DNA from 3 places in the Nocardiopsis sinuspersici genome. Region 1 is predicted to be linked to each of the others. Evidence: riboswitches for the same ligand, from Rfam matches in the RefSeq annotation. Region 1 holds a riboswitch; each other region holds the start of a gene.
The links. A riboswitch is a leader RNA that binds a small molecule or an ion and turns the genes downstream of it on or off. The one in region 1 is predicted to bind cobalamin.
Positions count from the first base shown of each region.

Region 1 (6,064 bases):
CACCGCGTCGGCGATGGTGGAGACCGTGCCGCGCAGCACCGCCTCACCCGGCTGGCTGGCCCGGTGGACGACGACGACCGGGCAGTCGCCGCCGTACTCGGGCCCGATCTGCGCCATCAGCTCCCGCACCCGCCTGATCGCCAGGTGCAGCACCAGCGTGGCCCGGGTCGCCGCGAACGCCGCCAGTGACTCCGTGTCCGGCATGGCGGTCGAACGGGCCTGGGTCCGGGTCAGCACCACCGACTGGGCCACCAGCGGCACGGTCAGCTCCCGCCCCGCCAGCGCCGAGGCGGCCGCGTACGCGGGCACCCCGGGCGTGACGTCCCACGGGACACCGTGCGCGTCGAGCCGGCGGGTCTGCTCGGCGAGCGCCGAGTAGAGCGACGGATCACCGGAGGTGAGCCGGACGACGTCCCGGCCCGCGGCGTGCGCGGCGACCAGGTGCTCGGTGATGCGGTCGAGGTCCAGGCCCTGGGTGTCCACCGGTTCGGCGCCGGGCGCGCAGTGGGTGAGGACCTCCGGGTCCAGGTACGTGCCGGGGTACAGCACCACGTCGGCCTCGGCGAGCATCCGCGTGGCGCGGACCGTCAGCAGGTCGGCGGCTCCGGGCCCCGCCCCCACGAAGTGCACGGTCACGGCTTCACCCACCTGGGGGTCCAGACACGCCCCGTCCCGGAGACCCGGGTGCCGGACGCGCCGACGATCAGCAGGCAGCGCATGTCGATGGCGGCCGGGTCGAGTTCCCCGAGGGTGGTCACCGTCAGGGACTCGCCGTCCCGTCCGACGTCCCGGCCGACGACGACCACGGTGTCGGGCTCGCGGTGCTCCAGCAGGATCCGGCGGGCGGTGACGATCTGCTCGGTCCGGGACCGGGACGCCGGGTTGTAGACGGCCAGCGCCAGGTCGGCCCCGGCGACGGCGCGCAGCCGCCGCTCGACCACCTCCCACGGTTTGAGGCGGTCCGAGAGGCTCATCACCGCGAAGTCGCCGCCGACCGGAGCGCCCGCCCGGGCCGCGACCGCCTGGACGGCGCTGATCCCCGGCAGCACCCGGACGGGCACGTCCCGGTAGCCGGGGTCCTCGGCCGCCTCGAACACGGCGGTGGCCATGCCGAAGACGCCGGCGTCCCCGCCGGAGACCACGGCGACGCGTTCGCCGTCCCTGGCCAAGTCGAGGGCGAACCGGGCGCGCTGGAGCTCGACGGTGTTGCCGGAGGCGTGCCGGGTGAGTCCGGAGCGCTGCGGGACCCGGTCGACGTAGGGGGCGTAGCCCACCACGTGGTCCACCTCGGCGAGCGCCTCGGAGGCCTCGGGGGTGAGCCAGTGCCCGGGACCGGGGCCCAGGCCGACGACCAGCAGTTCGGCCGCCGGTTCGACGGGCTCGGGGGCCGTCGGCGTCGCCGCGTCGCTCCGCCGGGACCGCTTGCCGTTGCGGCTGTCACCGGTGACCAGCACCAGGGAGAAGTAGGGCACCGTCTCCGGGTCGACCTCCGCGACCGGCAGCCGCCGCTCCCCCTCCATCGAGGCGCGTTCCACGTACACCGCGTGCTCCAGCCGCCCGGCCGCCTCCAGGGCGCTGCGGACGGCCGGGAAGGTCCGGCCCAGCTTCATGATCACGGCCGCGTCGGTGTCCGCCAGGCGGCGGGCCAGTTCCGGTTCGGGCAGGGTGCCGGGCAGCACGGTGAGCACGTCGGTCTGCCGGGCCAGCGGGGCCGCCGCGGCGGCGGTGAACGCCGGGACCCCGGGCACGATCTCGGTCTCGTACCGCTCGGACAGCCGGTCGTGCATGTACATGTACGACCCGTAGAACAGGGGGTCGCCCTCGGAGAGCAGGACGACGTCGAGGCCGGCGTCGAGGTGGGCGGCCAGCCGCGCGGCGGACTCCTCGTAGAAGTCGGCCAGCGCACCCGCGTAACCGCCCGGGTGGTCGGTCGTCCCGGTGGTCACCGGGTAGGTGAGCTGTTCCTCGACGGCCGAGTCCGGGATCAGGGCGTCGGCGATGCGGCGGGCGTTGGACTGCTTGCCGGCTCCGGCGTGGTAGGCGACGACGTCGGCTCCGGCGATGAGCCTGGCCGCCTTGAGGGTGACCAGCTCGGGATCACCGGGTCCGACGCCGACACCGTGGAAACGACCGGTCACTCCTCCTCCTTGGCGAGTGCGTTGAGGGCCGAGGAGGTCATCGCGGAGCCTCCGCGGCGACCATGGGTGGTCACGTAGGGGATGTCGGCGCCGTGCCGGTCGGCGAACTGCGCCAGCGCCTGCTTGGACTCGGCTGCGCCGACGAAGCCGACCGGGCAGCCGACGATCGCGGCCGGGCGCGGGGCGCCGTCGGCCAGCATCTCCAGCAGGTGGAAGAGGGCGGTGGGCGCGTTGCCGACCGCGACCACGGCGCCGTCGAGCAGCGGCTCCCACAGGGACACCGCGGCCGCGGTGCGGGTGGTGCCCCACTCCCGGGCGAGGCCGGGGACCCGCTCGTCGCCGAGGAGGCAGAGCACCTCGTTGCCGCTCGGCAGGCGGTTCCTGGTCACGCCGGCGGCCACCATGGTGGCATCGCACAGGATCGGCGCACCGGCCTGGAGGGCCGAGCGCGCCGCGGGGACCAGGTCGGGGTGGACGAACAGGTCGTCGGCGAGGTCGACCTGGCCGGTGCCGTGGATCATCCGCACGGCGAGCCGTTCCGCGTTGGCGGGCAGGTGGCCGAGCCGGGCCTCGCGCCGGATGACGGCGAAGGAGTCGGTGTAGATGGCGGGCCCGTCGTCGACGTACTCGTAGTGCCGGTTCGGCCGGCGCGGGGTGGTCACCGTGCGCCTCCGGGGACGAGAACGCCGCGCCACGGCGTGACGACGAGTTCGCCGGGGCCCGCGGCGACCGCCTCGTCGGCGAGCGCCTCGGCGGCGGACCGGTCCAGGCCGTCGTCGGGTACGGGAACGTGCCGTGCGCCTTCGGGCAGCGGGCCGTACGGCAGCGGCGGAGCGGGGTCCGGCAGCCGCGGGTCCGGTGGCACCGGGTCGGTCAGCGGCGGCGTGAGCTCGGTGACGTGCCACGGCGCGGTGGGGCCGTCACCGCGCCGCTCCAGGAACTCGTCGGCCAGCCGTACGAGCGCCTCGGCTGCCTCGCCGAGCGGCGTCGGCGGGCCCCAGCCCTCCCCGACCCGCAGTTGGGCGACGTGTGCGTCGAGGGCGACGAGGCCCAGGTCGCAGGAGCGCTCGACCAGGTCACCGCGTCCGTCGTCCAGGACGAACAGGAAGCGTCCTGGAAGGGCGGCGCGGTGCGGTGCGGCGCACAGCAGCCCGTCCAACGCGGCGGCGACGGGACGCAGATCCGCCCTCCCGCCCCTCATCCCCGACGGACGGTCTCCGGACGCGGCGCCCCCCTCGTCTCGGGAGCCCTCGCCCCCGGCCCACCCGTCCGCCAGGCCCGTGCACGGGGAGACCATCACGTTGCGGACCAGCTCGTGGGTGGGCGAGGGCAGCAGACCGGTCCGCTCAAGGGCCCGGAGCGCTTCGGGGGCCAGCCGCCCGTCACGCCCGGGCAGGGCGCGCAGCTGCACGTTGGCCCGGCCGGTGACATGGATCCGTCCGGCGCCGTACTCGTCGGCCACGGCGGCCAGGGCACGCAGCGAGCGGGCCGGGATCCGACCGCCGACGAGCCGGAGCCGGACCAGCAGCCCGTCGTCGGCGGGCCAGGGCCGCAGGGCTCCGGGGCAGCGGTCGCGCCGGGCGCGGAGGGCGGAGGATGGGGGTTCCGTCGGGGACATGCGCGTCCTTCGGGTCAGGGCCCGTTCGCGGGGCCGCGGACGACCTGGCGGCCCGTCACCGCCAGCGCCAGCAGGTCTTCGGACTCGGGCTCGACCGGTGCGGAGCGCCTTCCCGGAGCGATGCTCCAGTGGCTGTCCCGGGAAAGCGTTCCCGGGGCGTGCCCCGCCCGTCACCCTCACCGCTGCGCGTCAGTCCCGGATTCCCACCGGGTTCCCTGCTCCACGGGGTGGAGTTCGACTGGCCCGACGAGGGTAGTACCCCGCCCCCTCCCCTCCTGACCCAGGGTCCCACCATCTCGCGCGAGGGCATGGCAAGGGGCGGACCGCGGCGCCCTGCCGTGGTCGTCCACGGCGGGTTTCCACGGCCCGCCCCGCCGGCCGCGCACGGCCGTCGAACGTGTTCGGAGGGGTCCGTTCAGGAGTTGCGGCCGGAGCCCCAGGGAACGGTCGGCTGGAGCACGGCCTCGGTCAGGGCCTGGGAGCGCAGGTGGGTGATCTCCTGGTATTCGGGATCGGCGACCATACGGCTGAACGTCTCCCGGTCGGGGTAGCGGACGAGCAGTACCGCGTCCCAGTCCTGCCCGTCCTCGGCGACCAGGGGCGTCGCGCCGTCACCGGCGTAGACCAGCTCGGCGCCGTACTTCTTCAGGAAGCGGGCGGTCCGCCGCGAGTACTCCTCGTACGAGGAGCGGCCGTCCGGAGCGAATCGCAACAGGTTGAGCATGACGAAGGGACCGCCCGGGTCCTCCTTCAACATGTCCGCGAGCGCGGATCCTGTGGGGTCGACAGCCATCGCTGACTCCTTGGGTGGTCGAGGGGTGCGAGAAGCGTGGGCGTACCACGGCCGCCATGGTAACCGACTGGTCGGTATGCGCCGTTGGCGGGTTCGTCCACGTCTTCGCCGCGACGCCCCGGACGCTCCCCTCCCCCGAGATCCGCCTCCACCGAACACCGTCGGTGGGCACCGGCGCCCGTTCTCTCCGTGGGACCGCTCGGGTGCGATGGGAACGGCGCAGGCCCGGCACCACTGCCCTCGCGGAACCGCCTCCGGAGCCGGCCCTCCGGGTGCCGCCGGGACGCGACCGTATGATGTCCGGATGATCCCCCGGCCTCTGCCCGCCCGCGCTCTTCTGGCCTCCTTCCTCGTTCTGGCCGCCGTCCACCTGGCTGTCCAGCTGCTGGGCCCCGAGGCCTGGTCGCGACCGACCCAGGTCCTCCTCATGCCGGCCCTGGCCCTGATGGTGCTCGCCGCCACGGAACGGCCCCGGTCCCGGCTGGTGGTGCTGGTGCTGGCGGCCCTGGTCTTCTCCTGGCTCGGCGACGCCCTCCCCGCGCTGGCGGAGGGCGACACCGCCTTCCTCCTGATGGTGGCGGGTTTCCTGGTCGCGCAGGTGGTGTACGTGTGCGCCTTCTGGCCGTACCGGGCCGAGAGCGTGCTCCACCGCCGCCGGTGGCTGCTGGTGCCCTACGCCGGTGCCGTGGCCGCCCTGATGTGGGTGTGCGTCCCGCACACCGGCGTCCTGCTGGTTCCCGTCCTGCTGTACGGGCTGGTGCTGGGGCTGATGGCGGTCGTGTCCACCGGGGTCAACACCTGGACGGCGGTCGGCGGAGCCCTGTTCCTGGCCTCCGACTCCCTCATCGCCCTGCGGTCCTTCGTCCCGGGCCTGGACGTTCCGCAGGGCGGGTTCTGGGTGATGGCCACCTACCTCGCGGCACAGGCGCTCATCGTCCTCGGCGTCCTGAGACGGGTACGCACCCCCGACCTGTCCCGGAGTGCCGTCTGAGGAGGCTTTCCGTCCGCCCGGTGCCCGGCCACCGGCCTCCGGCGGACGGTCTCACGGACACGGCCCTCGCTGTGGACGCACCGGCGCACACCTGCTTGCGCGCCGGGCCGAACGCACACGCCCACAGTGCGAACACGCGGCGCCCTCGGGCGAGGCGGCCCGTCGCCCGACCGCCGCGGCGCTCTAGCGGGTCTCCTCCAGAACCGCCCTGGCCGCCCTGTCGGCCTTCACCGTTCCGGTGACCAGACATGCCATCAGGGCGGTGTACTCCGCGGCCGCGACGGCCCAGACGACGGGGAGGAGGGCGTCGACCGCCATGGACACGAGGACGGACACGACCGTGGCCGCCCCGGCGACGTATCCGGCGCGCACGGTGGCCGTGAGCCAGGGCACCGCTGCCAGGTGCCCCTCCCTCCACGCACGGTCCGACGAGAGGGTGGCCCCCGTCCTCAGGCCGATGAGGACGTTCCTGTCCAGGGCACCGCCCACGGCGGAGTTCCTGACGTGGTGCACCGCTCCCGCGG
Region 1 is NZ_MCOK01000001.1:2,692,740-2,698,803, forward strand. Features, by position in the region: gene cobM (precorrin-4 C(11)-methyltransferase) at 1-648, opposite strand, end outside; gene NOSIN_RS11540 (precorrin-2 C(20)-methyltransferase) at 633-2,138, opposite strand; gene NOSIN_RS11545 (precorrin-8X methylmutase) at 2,135-2,800, opposite strand; gene NOSIN_RS11550 (nitrite reductase) at 2,797-3,756, opposite strand; cobalamin riboswitch at 3,809-4,014, opposite strand; gene NOSIN_RS11555 (DUF1330 domain-containing protein) at 4,172-4,549, opposite strand; gene NOSIN_RS11560 (lysoplasmalogenase) at 4,854-5,540, shown strand; gene NOSIN_RS11565 (SdpI family protein) at 5,724-6,064, opposite strand, start outside.

Region 2 (6,064 bases), 2.7 Mb from region 1:
AGAGCTCGGAGAGAACCCTGACGGGAGCGCGAGTGCGCCGGGCGATGTGCCCACGGATACGGGGAGACCGGCAGCGCGTTCGCCGGTTAGGTCCGGGGAGCGCGTGCCCCTCACGCGCTCGGTACTGACGCGGTCTGATTCGCCCCCGCGCTCGGCCGGGAAACGGATATCCGAATCCTCTCTGACCAGGGCTCCGTAGTGGTGGGAGCCGTGGTTCCCACGGCTCCCACGCGTACCTGAGGTCCGGATTCCGCACGGATTCTTCGGGGCACTCCCGCGGAGGGTGAGTTCACGATCACCCCGAAGAATCGCCTTTGGGTAGTAAGACCGTAACTCTCTGTGTCCACAAGGGGCACGCAAAACCATACAGACTTGGCTAGGCTGTGCCCCGGTCATGGACATGGCCCAGAGACAACAGGGAAGGGGGCGGTGTGAGTGGACCGCTGCGCGTTGTTCGTTGACGCGGGATACCTTCTCGCGGACGGCGCGATGGCCGTGCACGGAACCCGCAACCGGGACTCCGTCTCCTGGGATTACACCGGTCTCGTCCAGTTCCTCAACGAGGTTGCGCGGGACCGCACCGGCCTGCCGCTCCTGCGCTGCTACTGGTACGAAGCCGTCGCCGACGACCGGCGGTCCCAGGAACAGGACGGCATCGCCGACATCCCCGGCGTCAAGTTCCGCGGCGCGCGGATAAGGCCGGGCCGCCGCGAGGGCATGGAGAGCTACGTCCAGCGCGACCTCACCACGCTGGCCCGCACCGGCGTCCTGTGTGACGCCGTCCTGGTCAGCGGTGACGAGGACATGGCCTCCGTCGTCGCGGACGTACAGGACATGGGTGTGCGCGTCACCGTCGTGCACATCTCCGTGGAGGGGAACTGGACCATCTCCCGCGCCCTGCGCCGGGAGTGCGACGACCTCATCGAGATCGGCGCGGGACACCTGCGCCCGCACGTCAACCTCCTCTCCAGCGGCGGCTCCGCCCAGGAGACGGCGGCCAAGACCACCACGCCGTTCGCCAACGGCCGCGCCCGCTCGGCGCCCGAGACACCGAGGCAGCCCGTCGCGGCCCAGCCCGGCGGGAACCGGGTCGAGCCGGCCGCCTCCTCGGACGCGGGCCTGGAGGCGATGTTCGCCGGGACCGGCGGGCAGCCCGTCCCCCAGGGCAACGCCATGGACCAGTTGCGCGCCATGCGCCGGAGCCTGGCCCAGCAGCAGCGCGGAGGCGACCACCTGGCCGGATCCGGCGCGGACGGCCAGCAGCACGGGGCCATCGACGCCAACGGGTTCCCCTCCGGAGGGCAGCCCCCGCCGAACGTGGGGGGCAACGGCGCCTATCCCGGTGCCCCGATGACCGGGGGCCACCCGGCTCCGAACGGCCAGGGGGGATATCCCCCCACCGGGAGCCACCCGTCGATGCGCGGCGCCGACCAGTCGGGCTACGGGCTGCCGGCGAGACCGGGACCCGGCCAGGGACAGCACATGACGGGGCCGCAACAGGCCTTCAACGGCGGGACCGGCTCTCAGCAGTCCTTCGCGCACGAGACCGGGGCGCAGCGCTCGTTCGCCCAGGACGGGCAGCACGGACAGCCGGGGCACACACCACCGCAGAGAAACGGACCACCACAGGACCCCAGGTTCGGTGCCGGGGACAATCCCGGCTTCGGGGGTGCGTCCGACGCAAACCCTACCTATGGGACCAGTACGGAAACTGACACCGCCCACCGCGGTGGGGCGGTCTCCTCCTACGGAGGGCCGCCGCCTACTGGTCCCGAGCACGCCGACCGGTTCGACGCCGGCCACTACCAGGAACCGCGTCCCAGTCCTGGATATCCCCAGCAGACGCACTCCGGCGCGCATACCGTTGACGAAGCGGTGCATGTTGCGCACAAAGAAGGGAACGACTTCGCGGAGTCGATCGCTCGCGAGGCGCCCGCTCTGTGGGTCGAGGCCGTCCTCGCCCGCAGACCCAGGATGCCCTCCGACCTGGAGGCGCGTCTGCTTCAGGGCTCCTCGCTGCCGATCGACCACCTGTTGCGTGACGAGGTTCGGGACGGACTGCGCCAGGGGTTCTGGCAGGCACTGGAGCGCGCCAGACCCTGACCTTGAGCATGGGAGTGCGAGTAGGGGGATGGGGGCGATGCGGTTGACCCACGTGACGACGGCAGAACTCGACCGTTTGGAATTCCACGCCGTTCGGTCGGGTGAGCACGGACCGGTCGCCGCCCAACTCCTGGACCTGGCCAACCAGGTCGACGCCGGAAGCGAGATCTCCCGCGCGGAGCTGTTCGTGCGCGCGGGAGAACAGTGGGAGATCGCCCAGGAGTTCGAGCGCGCCTGCGCCGCCTACCAGCGGGCGATCGACGACGGAGGGCCCACGGTGATCGACGCGCGCGCACTCAGCGCCGGGGCCCTGCTGCACCTGGACGAGTCCGAGCAGGCCTACGCGCACCTCAAGCGCCTGGAGGCGGAGGATCCCCCGGGCCTGCAGACCTACATCCACGTCGCCGAGGCGCTGTACGCCCACGACGACATGGAGGGGGCCGAGCGGTGGGCGACGGTCGGCGCGGGCCGCTTCCTCGGCCTGGCCTCCTCGCCCTACGTCCGCGACCTCCTGATGGAACTGCTGCGGATCCGTTTCCGCATCCGCGTCGACCTGGGGCTGGACGAGGACGCCCTGGACCGGCGGCTCGACGAGGGGTGACCGCCGCCCGAACCCCTCGGGTCGGCGGGGAAGCAGGCGGGTGAGCTTTCCGACGTCCACGGGGGGCGTGCGACACGCCCGGAGCCGGCCGCCGACGCGTGCCGTCCCCGCGCAGGGCCCTTGCAGGCGGCCTCCGGACGGGGTGCGCCGGGTTCCGCGAACGCACCCGAGCCGTGCCGCAGGCGGGTTCTCCGGGCCCGTGGAGGACGCCTCGGCGCGGGCGGCCCCGGCGACGTCCTAGGCTGTGTCGAGTCACCCCCGAACGTTGCCCCACGAGGCGTGATCCCTGCGGTGAGCGGGTGGAAACGGGCCCCGATACCACGCTCTGAGTGTGTGTCCGACAGTCGTCGAAGCATCTGAGAAATCAGTGACACGCCATCATCTTGCGGTGTTCCAACCCTCCATCCCCTAGATGTAGTATCTCTCCCGCTGGTGGTTCACCTCCTGGGGTGAGGCAAGAGGGAATCCGGTGCGAAACCGGGGCTGCCCCGCAGCGGTGAGTGGAGACGAGGCCGCCACAGGCGCCGGGAACCCCCGAGGACATCCCGGAGCGGTGACCTCCACAAGCCCGAAGACCTGCCACCGGTGCGCACGTGAGCGTGTGCCGACGACGGGGCTTCGAGGGTGAGCCGCCGCGATCCACCGGTCGACGACCGTACGCACCCAGTGCGCCGGTCCACCGGTGGGCGCCGTGCGCCTCGCATCTCGGTCCCCTCCCCGCCGGGACTCTTCTATTGAGGTTTTGGAGCCGCTGTATGACCCTTGACGTCGAAGCCGTGCCCGCATCCGTTCGGTCCGCACCGACCAACGACGGCAGTCCCCCCGCCGCCGTCGACCGGATCGAGCACGTCGTGGCCGAGGCCTGCGCGCGGCTCACCGGTGTTTCGGCGGAGAAGGTCCTCACCGAGGCCCGTCGCGGCTTCTACCCCGGGATGTCCGACGCCGAGATCGAGCTGGCCCTGGTCATGGCCGCCCGCAGCTTCGTCGAGGTGGACCCCGACTACTCTTACGTGGCCGCCCGCCTGCTGCTGGACAAGCTGCGCCGCGAGGCCCTCACCTTCATCAGCGGCTCCCCCGACGCCGCCGGCCAGTCCGAGATGGGCGAGCGCTACGCCTCCTACCTCGCCGCCTACGTCAGCCGCGGCATCGACCTCGGCCAGCTCGACCCGGCGCTGGCCGGGTTCGACCTGGACCGCCTGGGCGCCGCGCTGCGCCCCGAGCGCGACGAGCAGTTCACCTTCCTCGGCATCCAGACCCTCTACGACCGCTACTTCCTGCACAGCGACGAGGTCCGCTACGAGCTGCCGCAGGCGTTCTTCATGCGCGTGGCCATGGGCCTGGCCCTCAACGAGGACGACCGCGAGGCCCGCGCCATCGAGTTCTACGAGCTGCTGTCCTCGTTCGACTTCATGGCCTCCACGCCCACCCTGTTCAACTCGGGCACCGTGCGGGCGCAGCTGTCCTCCTGCTTCCTCACCACCGTCGGCGACGACCTGCAGGCCATCTTCCACGGCATCAGCAACAACGCGATGCTGTCCAAGTACTCCGGCGGCCTCGGCAACGACTGGACCCCGGTGCGCGGCCTGGGCTCGCACATCCGCGGGACCAACGGCAAGAGCCAGGGCGTCGTCCCGTTCCTGAAGATCGCCAACGACACCGCCGTCGCGGTCAACCAGGGTGGCAAGCGCAAGGGCGCCGTCTGCGCCTACCTGGAGACCTGGCACATCGACATCGAGGAGTTCCTCGACCTCCGCAAGAACACCGGTGACGAGCGCCGCCGCACCCACGACATGAACACCGCGAACTGGGTTCCGGACCTGTTCATGAAGCGCGTGGAGCAGGGCGGCACCTGGACCCTGTTCTCGCCGGACGAGGTCCCCGAGCTGCACGACAAGTACGGCACCGAGTTCGCCGAGGCCTACGTCCGCTACGAGGCCGAGGCCGAGGCCGGGCGGATCAAGGTCTCCAAGAAGATCCCGGCCGTCGACCTGTGGCGGCGCATGCTCACCATGCTGTTCGAGACCGGCCACCCGTGGATCGCCTTCAAGGACCCGGCCAACCTGCGCTCGCCGCAGCAGCACGCGGGCGTGGTGCACTCCTCCAACCTGTGCACCGAGATCACGCTGAACACCAGCGCCGACGAGGTCGCGGTCTGCAACCTGGGCTCGGTCAACCTGGCCCAGCACGTGGGCCCGGACGGCCTGGACGTCGAGCGCCTGCGCGGCACCGTCCGCACCGCCGTGCGCATGCTCGACAACGTCATCGACGTGAACTTCTACACGATCCCCGAGGCGCGCCGCGCGAACATGCGCCACCGCCCCGTGGGCCTGGGCCTGATGGGCTTCCAGGACGCCCTGTTCAAGCTGCGCACGCCCTTCGCCTCCGAGGGCGCGGTGACGTTCGCCGACGAGAGCATGGAGCTGATCAGCTACTACGCCATCGAGGCCTCCATGGAGCTGGCCTCCGAGCGCGGCTCCTACGAGAGCTTCGAGGGCTCGCTGTGGAGCCGGGGCGTGCTGCCGATCGACTCGCTGCGGCTGCTGGCCGAGGCGCGTGAGGGCGACCTGGACATGGACCGGGGCGAGACCCTGGACTGGGACTCGCTGCGCGAGCGCGTCAAGGCCACCGGCATGCGCAACTCCAACGTGATGGCGATCGCCCCGACCGCGACCATCGCCAACATCACCGGCGTGGGCCAGTCGATCGAGCCGGTCTACCGCAACCTGTACGTCAAGTCGAACATGTCCGGCGACTTCACCGTGGTCAACCCCTACCTGGTGCGCGACCTCAAGGCGCGCGGGCTGTGGGACGACGACATGGTCTCCGCGCTGAAGATGCACGACGGCAGCCTCGGCGCCGTCGACCGTGTCCCGGACGACCTCAAGGCCCTGTACGCCACCGCGTTCGAGATCGACCCGGAGTGGCTGGTGGACGCCGGCTCGCGCCGTCAGAAGTGGATCGACCAGGCCCAGTCGCTGAACCTGTACATGGCGGCGCCCAGCGGCAGGAAGCTCGACTCCCTGTACCGCCGTGCGTGGCGTTCCGGCCTCAAGACCACCTACTACCTGCGTTCGCAGAGCGCCACGCACGTGGAGAAGAGCACGCTCAAGGGCACCGACGGCCGCCTCAACGCGGTCGCCGCCACCCCGGGGGCCGGCCCCTCCGCCTCGCCCGCGCCGTCCCCGAGCCCGAGCCCGGCACCGGCCCCCTCCCCGAACCCGGCGCCCGGCACCGGCGGCGCGAGCGCCGCGGAGGAGGACGAGTTCGAGGTCGTCGACGGCCAGGCCTGCTCGATCGACGACCCCGAGTGCGAGGCCTGCCAGTAACCCCGCCGCTCCGGCGGCCGGGCGCCCCTCCCGG
Region 2 is NZ_MCOK01000001.1:5,396,615-5,402,678, forward strand. Features, by position in the region: gene NOSIN_RS23295 (NYN domain-containing protein) at 436-2,103, shown strand; gene NOSIN_RS23300 (hypothetical protein) at 2,132-2,704, shown strand; cobalamin riboswitch at 3,121-3,302, shown strand; gene NOSIN_RS23305 (ribonucleoside-diphosphate reductase subunit alpha) at 3,460-6,030, shown strand.
Region 2: it holds a riboswitch for cobalamin, as region 1 does, so the genes downstream of both, NOSIN_RS23305 (ribonucleoside-diphosphate reductase subunit alpha) here and NOSIN_RS11550 (nitrite reductase) in region 1, are expected to answer to the same signal.

Region 3 (6,064 bases), 1.7 Mb from region 1:
CCCGGGCCGATCCCGCGCTTGTAGCCGCGCTCCCCGAGGTCGCGTACCAGTTCCATGCGCGAGCGGGCGGCCTCCACGCTGGTGACGTCGGCGTCCAGGGCCTCGATCCCGTCGACGATCAGCCCGAACTCCGAGTAGCACATGTGCGTGTGGACGGTCGTGGACGGCGACACCCCAGAGGTGGCCAGGCGGAAGGATCCCACCGCCCAGTCCAGGTACTCCCCGCGCCGCTCCTCCCGCAGCGGCAGCAGCTCGCGCAGGGCCGCCTCGTCCACCTGGATGTGGCGGATCCCGGCGCGTTCCAGGTCGGCGGCCTCGTCGCGCAGTGCGAGGCCCACCTGGCGGGCGGTCTCGCCCAGCGGCTGGTCGGTGCGCACGAACGACCAGGCGAGCATGGTCACCGGTCCGGTCAGCATGCCCTTGACCGGCTTGTCGGTGCGCGACTGGGCGTAGGTGGTCCACTCGACCGTCATCGGCTCGGGGCGCGAGACGTCGCCGAACAGGATCGGCGGGCGCACGCACCGCGAGCCGTAGGACTGCACCCAGCCGTTCGAGGTGGTGGCGTAGCCCTCCAACTGCTCGGCGAAGTACTGGACCATGTCGTTGCGCTCGGGTTCGCCGTGCACGAGCACGTCCAGGCCGATCTCCTCCTGGAGTGCGACGACCCGGTCGATCTCCTCGCGCAGGATCTGCTTGTAGGCGTCCTCGGACAGCTCTCCCCGGCGGTGCGCGGCACGGGCGCGGCGCAGCTCCGGGGTCTGCGGGAACGATCCGATCGTGGTCGTGGTGAGCGGGATCTCCGTGGGCCTGCCCCGGTCCTGGGGGCGCTCGTAGGCCTCCGGGCCCAGCGCGTCGAGGCGCGCGCGCACGCGGGCGTCGGTGAAGGCCGGGGGACGGACGCCGCCCCCTCCGGTGTGCTCGGCCTCGGCGCCCTCGGAGAGCACGCGGCCGAGCAGGGCCACCTCCTCCGCCTTCTGCCTGGCGAAGGCCAGGGCTTCGCGCAGCCCGGGGGCCAGGGAGGTCTCGGCCTCCAGGTCCAGGGGCACGTGCAGCAGGGAGCAGGAGGTGCTCACGGTGAGCTCGTCGGTGAGGGCGAGCAGTGTGCCGAGCGTGGCCGCGGCGGCCGGGACGTCGGTGCGCCAGACGTTGCGGCCCTCGACCACGCCCGCGACCAGGCGGGTGGCCCCCAGGCCGGAGACCTGTACCAGGTCGTCCACGCCCTCGTCGTCGGTGACCAGGTCCAGGCCCACGGCCTCGACCGGGGAGTCCTTGAGGACGCGCAGGGCGGGCGCGCCGATGGAGCCGAAGTAGGTGGAGACCAGCAGGGCGGGACGGTCGGAGAGGGAGCCCAGGCGCTGGTAGGCGCGCTCCAGGCGGCCGACGGCGGCACGGCCCTCGTCGGTGGCCAGGATCGGCTCGTCCAGTTGGACCTCGGTGGCGCCGGCGGCCCGCAGCTCGCCGAGGAGCCGGGCGTAGGCGTCCAGGAGCTGGTCGAGCAGGACGATGGGCTCCCACCCCTCGGGAGCGTCGTCGGCGGCCTTGGCCAGCATCAGGAAGGTGAGCGGGCCGACCAGGACCGGGCGGGTGTGGAACCCCGCCTCGGCGGCCTCGCGGAACTCGGCGACGGGCTTGTCCCCGACCAGGCGGGGACGGGTGCTCGGTGACAGCTCGGGGACCAGGTAGTGGTAGTTGGTGTCGAACCACTTGGTCATCTCCAGCGGCAGGGCTCCCTGCTCGCCGCGGGCGAGGGCGAAGTAGCGGCGCAGCTCCTCGTCCCGGTCGTCCGCGGCGGCGGGCGGGGCGAAGCGCGGGGGGACCAGGTCGAACAGGACCGCGGTGTCCAGGACGTGGTCGTAGTAGGAGAAGGTGTTGGACGGGATGTCGTCCACGCCGGCCTCGCGCAGCTGGGCGTAGACGCCCCGGCGCAGGTCGGCCGCGACCGCGTCCAGCTCCTGGGCGCTGGTCCCGCCCCTCCAGTAGGACTCGCTGGCGCGCTTGAGCTCCCGGTGGGGGCCGATACGCGGGTAGCCGTGCACGGTGGAGCGCACGGAGGCGGGAGGTGGGGACGCGTCCGGGGAGGCGGGGGCCTCCGCGGGCCTGGGTGTCTCGGTCATGAGCTTCTCTCCCTCGTCGAAAGCCGGGTACCGGCCACGAGGCGGAGCGAGGAGCGGACCCGCCGGTGAACGCGCCGTGAGCGCACACCCGCCGCCGTCCTCGGCCCTCCCTCGGGGCGCGGGACCACCGGCGGCACGGGTGCGCCGCCGGGTGGAGGCAGGTCTTCGGACTCGGGGGCTCGGACGGTGCGGACACCGTTCCTCCTACTGGCCGCCGCTTCCCGGTTTCCGACCTTTCCGACCGGACTACCAGTGCTTGTGGCGACGCTCGTTCCCCCATACCGCTGCGGGGCAGTCCCGGATTCGCACCGGGTTCCCTCTTGCGACACGCCCCTCCCCACCGGGTACCGTCCCGACCGCGGGGTGGCGCGTGTACCTTCCACGGCTGCAAGTATAGGGAGACCCCTCGCCCCTGTACCCGGCGTACACCCCCTGTGTCCGGCCCCACGGCGTGAACCCCTGCCGCACGACCGGCATCACACCCGATGTGAAACGTCGCGCGGGCGAGTCTCCCCTGTCTCTCCCCGCGGACGTTCGTTCGACGATGAGCGCGGAGATCCCCTGGTGAAGAAGCACTCCCATCCGACCATGGACCCGGACCACCCCCTGATCACGGTTCTGGTAGCGCTACTGGTTCTGGCGGGAATGGTGTTACTGGCGGCCCGGCCCTCCGACGAGGCCGGTCCGCCGGCGGACGAGGCACCGGCGGCCGCCGCCGAGGAGAAGAAGGCGCCGCCCCGGGCCGAGGGCGGCCCCGACGGGCTGACCGTGGTGGACGCGGCGGACGTGGTGGGTGTCGGGGAGGCCGAACTGGCCTACGACGGCGGGATCCCCGCCTCGGTGACCTACCCTGTCATCCCCAACGCCGAGCCGCTGGCCGACTTCCTGAAGCGCGAGCTCGACGCCGAGGTGCGCGCCTTCGAGGCCGCGAGTCCCGGCGCGGTCTCCTTCGAGGCGGACTGGAACCTGACCACGGCGGGCGACGGCCTGGTGGGGGTCCGGATGACACGGGTCGAGACCGACTCCGAGGGCTCCAAGGAGGGGTACACCACCTACTGGTACGACACCGCCACCGCCCAGCACCACCCCTCCACCGCCCTGATCGCCGGACAGGAGGAGCTGGAGGAGCTCAACGCCCTGGTGCGCGAGACGGTGGGCGGCAAAGACGGCGGCCTCCACCCGATCAGCTCCCTGTACGACTCGATGGGGTTCAACCCCGACGGGGACCTGGTCGTGGAGTTCGACGCCGGACAGGTCGCGGCCGCGTCGGAGGGCCGCGCGTACGCGGTGGTCGACGCGGAAAGGGCCGGGGCGCTGCTGTCCGAACTGGGCGCGCGCGTGCGCGACGCGGCGACCGTGGGCGTCGAGGACTTCGAGATCCCCACCCCGCCCCCGGCCGGCGGGGACGGCGGTGGTGACGCTCCCGTGCCCGGGGAGCTGAGCCCGACCGACGACGGCGTCGACTGCTCCGACCCCGACACCAAGTGCGTGGCGCTGACCTACGACGACGGCCCCGGCGGACGCACCTCCGAGCTGCTGGACGTCCTGGCCGAGCACGACGCGCGGGCCACCTTCTTCCTCACCGGCCACCCGGTCATGGAGCACCCGCACACGGTGCGGCGCGCCTACGCCGAGGGGCACGAGCTGGCCAACCACACCCTGAACCACCCCGACCTGGCCGCTCTGGGCGCGGGCCGGGTGCGTTCGGACCTGAACACCGTGCAGGCGCTGGTGTACCGCGAGACGGGATACCCCATGAACCTGATGCGTCCGCCGTACGGCTCCACCGACGACGGCGTGGCGTCGGTGACCGCCGACATGGGCCTGGCCCAGATCCTGTGGAGTGTGGACACCCTCGACTGGAAGGACCGGGACGCCTCGACGGTCCGCGACCGGGTGCTGAAGGGCGCCTCGGAGGGCGCGATCATCCTCATGCACGACATCCACGGCACCACCATCGACGCCGCCGGCTCGGTCATCGAGGAGCTGGACGCGCGCGGGTACACCATGGTCACCGTGTCCCAACTGCTCGGAACCACGACCCCCGGCGAGACCTACCGCGACGGGGTTCCCGACACTCCCGAGGAGGACGCCCGGGCCGACGCCTAGGCATGTGACGGTGACCACATGCGGTCACCTCCACGGGACCGGGCACGACGTCCTCTATGTTGCTCCCATCAGCCACGTCAGCCTCCGCGCAGGGATGAGGGAGTCCGGTGTTGTCGTCGACCCGAGTTCGTCCGAGCGAGGCCGTCCGGTGTCCGGTGGACGGAAGGCGCGGACCGCGGGAGCGCAGACCGCTGTGGCCCGCGGCCGTGCTGGCGGCGCTGGTCCTGCCGCTGGCGGCCTGTGGCGTCCAGGAGGCCACCTCCGGGGTCGAGGATCCGGAGCTGATCACGGTCCTGTTGGACGAGCCGGGTGAGGGGGTCACCGAGTGGCGCGGTGACGCGGGCGACTTCGCGGACCACCCGTACAAGCCGGAGGGCCTGGAGGTCGACGTCGCCTACCCCCGGTTCGAGGGGGCCGAGGCCTTCTCCCGGGGGCTGGCCGCGCGGGTGGACCAGGAGGTACGGGACTTCCGCGGCGCCAGCCGGGACCCGGTGAGCCTGGGCATCGGGTGGGAGGTGGCCGCCGCCGGGCACGGTGTGCTGGGCGTGCGTCTGGTGCGGACCGAGGAGGACTACCACGGGCTGCGTCAGGGATACGGGACGTACTGGTACGACACGGCCACCGGCCACACCGCGTACGCCACGGAGCTGCTGGCCGACGACGCGGCGCTGGAGAAGCTCAACGGGATCGTGCGCGAGGCGTTCGCCGGGGATCCGGACGTGGACGTGGAGAGCCTGCACCCGGTGATGCGCACGTACGACTCGATGGGGTTCAACACCGACGGGGACCTGGTCGTGGAGTTCGACGACGGTCACCTGTCCCCGGTCGTGGAGGGCCATCCGCCGACGTCGGAGCCGGGGCGGATGGTCGCGGTCGTGCCCTCGGAAAAGGCCCTGCCGCTGCTGTCCGACCTGGGTGAGCGGGCGCGGAGGGCGTCGCTGGCGGAGGATCCCGTACTGGCGGTGGAGGCCCCGAGCAACGCCCCGGGCCCTTCCCCGGGGGTGCCGGGGGTGGTCTCTTCCGGTGGCACGGACGTGGACTGCGCGAAGGACAAGTGCGTCGCGCTGACCTTCGACGACGGCCCGGCCAAGACGACACCGCACCTGCTGGACCTGCTGGCGGAGGAGGACGTGACGGCGTCGTTCTTCCTGAACGGCGACCCGGCCCTGACCCGGCCCGGCGTGCTGCGGCGCGCCTACGCCGAGGGGCACGAGATCGGCAGCCACAACGACCTGCACGAGCACATGCCGAAGCACTTCGCCGGCGAGGAGCTGGCCGGCCAGGTGGCCGCGGTGAGCGCGATGGTACGCCGCCAGACGGGTCACACCGTGAAGCTGTTCCGGCCGCCGTTCGGGGACAGCTCGCCGGAGGTGCTGGGGGAGATCGGCAGGCAGGGCATGGCCGAGATCCTGTGGAGCCGGGACAGCGGGGACTGGACCGGCGCGAGCCGCGACGAGATCGTGGAGAACGTGGTGGGGCAGGCCGAGCCCGGCGCGGTGGTGCTGCTGCACGACACCCTGGCCCCGACCCTGGCGGCGGCGCCGGAGATCATCGAGAGGCTCCGTGGGCAGGGGTACGTGTTCGCGACCGTCAGCCAGGTCTACGGCGGCCCGGAGGCCGGTGAGAGCTACCCGCCCGAGGGCCTGGCCTGACGGCCGCGCGAAGACCCTGCGGGTGCGCCCGCGGGGTGGGCGCGGGCGCACCCGCGGGGGCCGGGGGTTGCCCGTACCCCCGGCGTCCGGGCACGGGCGAGGCGCAGCCTTGGGAAGAGAAGCTCTAGCCGCCGGTGGCGGCCGCGGAGTCCGGCCGCTGCCCGGTGTCCGCGGGAGCGGGGACGTCGG
Region 3 is NZ_MCOK01000001.1:949,401-955,464, reverse strand. Features, by position in the region: gene metE (5-methyltetrahydropteroyltriglutamate--homocysteine S-methyltransferase) at 1-2,114, opposite strand, end outside; cobalamin riboswitch at 2,271-2,463, opposite strand; gene NOSIN_RS03995 (polysaccharide deacetylase family protein) at 2,703-4,223, shown strand; gene NOSIN_RS03990 (polysaccharide deacetylase family protein) at 4,334-5,875, shown strand; gene NOSIN_RS03985 (quinone-dependent dihydroorotate dehydrogenase) at 6,000-6,064, opposite strand, start outside.
Region 3: it holds a riboswitch for cobalamin, as region 1 does, so the genes downstream of both, metE (5-methyltetrahydropteroyltriglutamate--homocysteine S-methyltransferase) here and NOSIN_RS11550 (nitrite reductase) in region 1, are expected to answer to the same signal.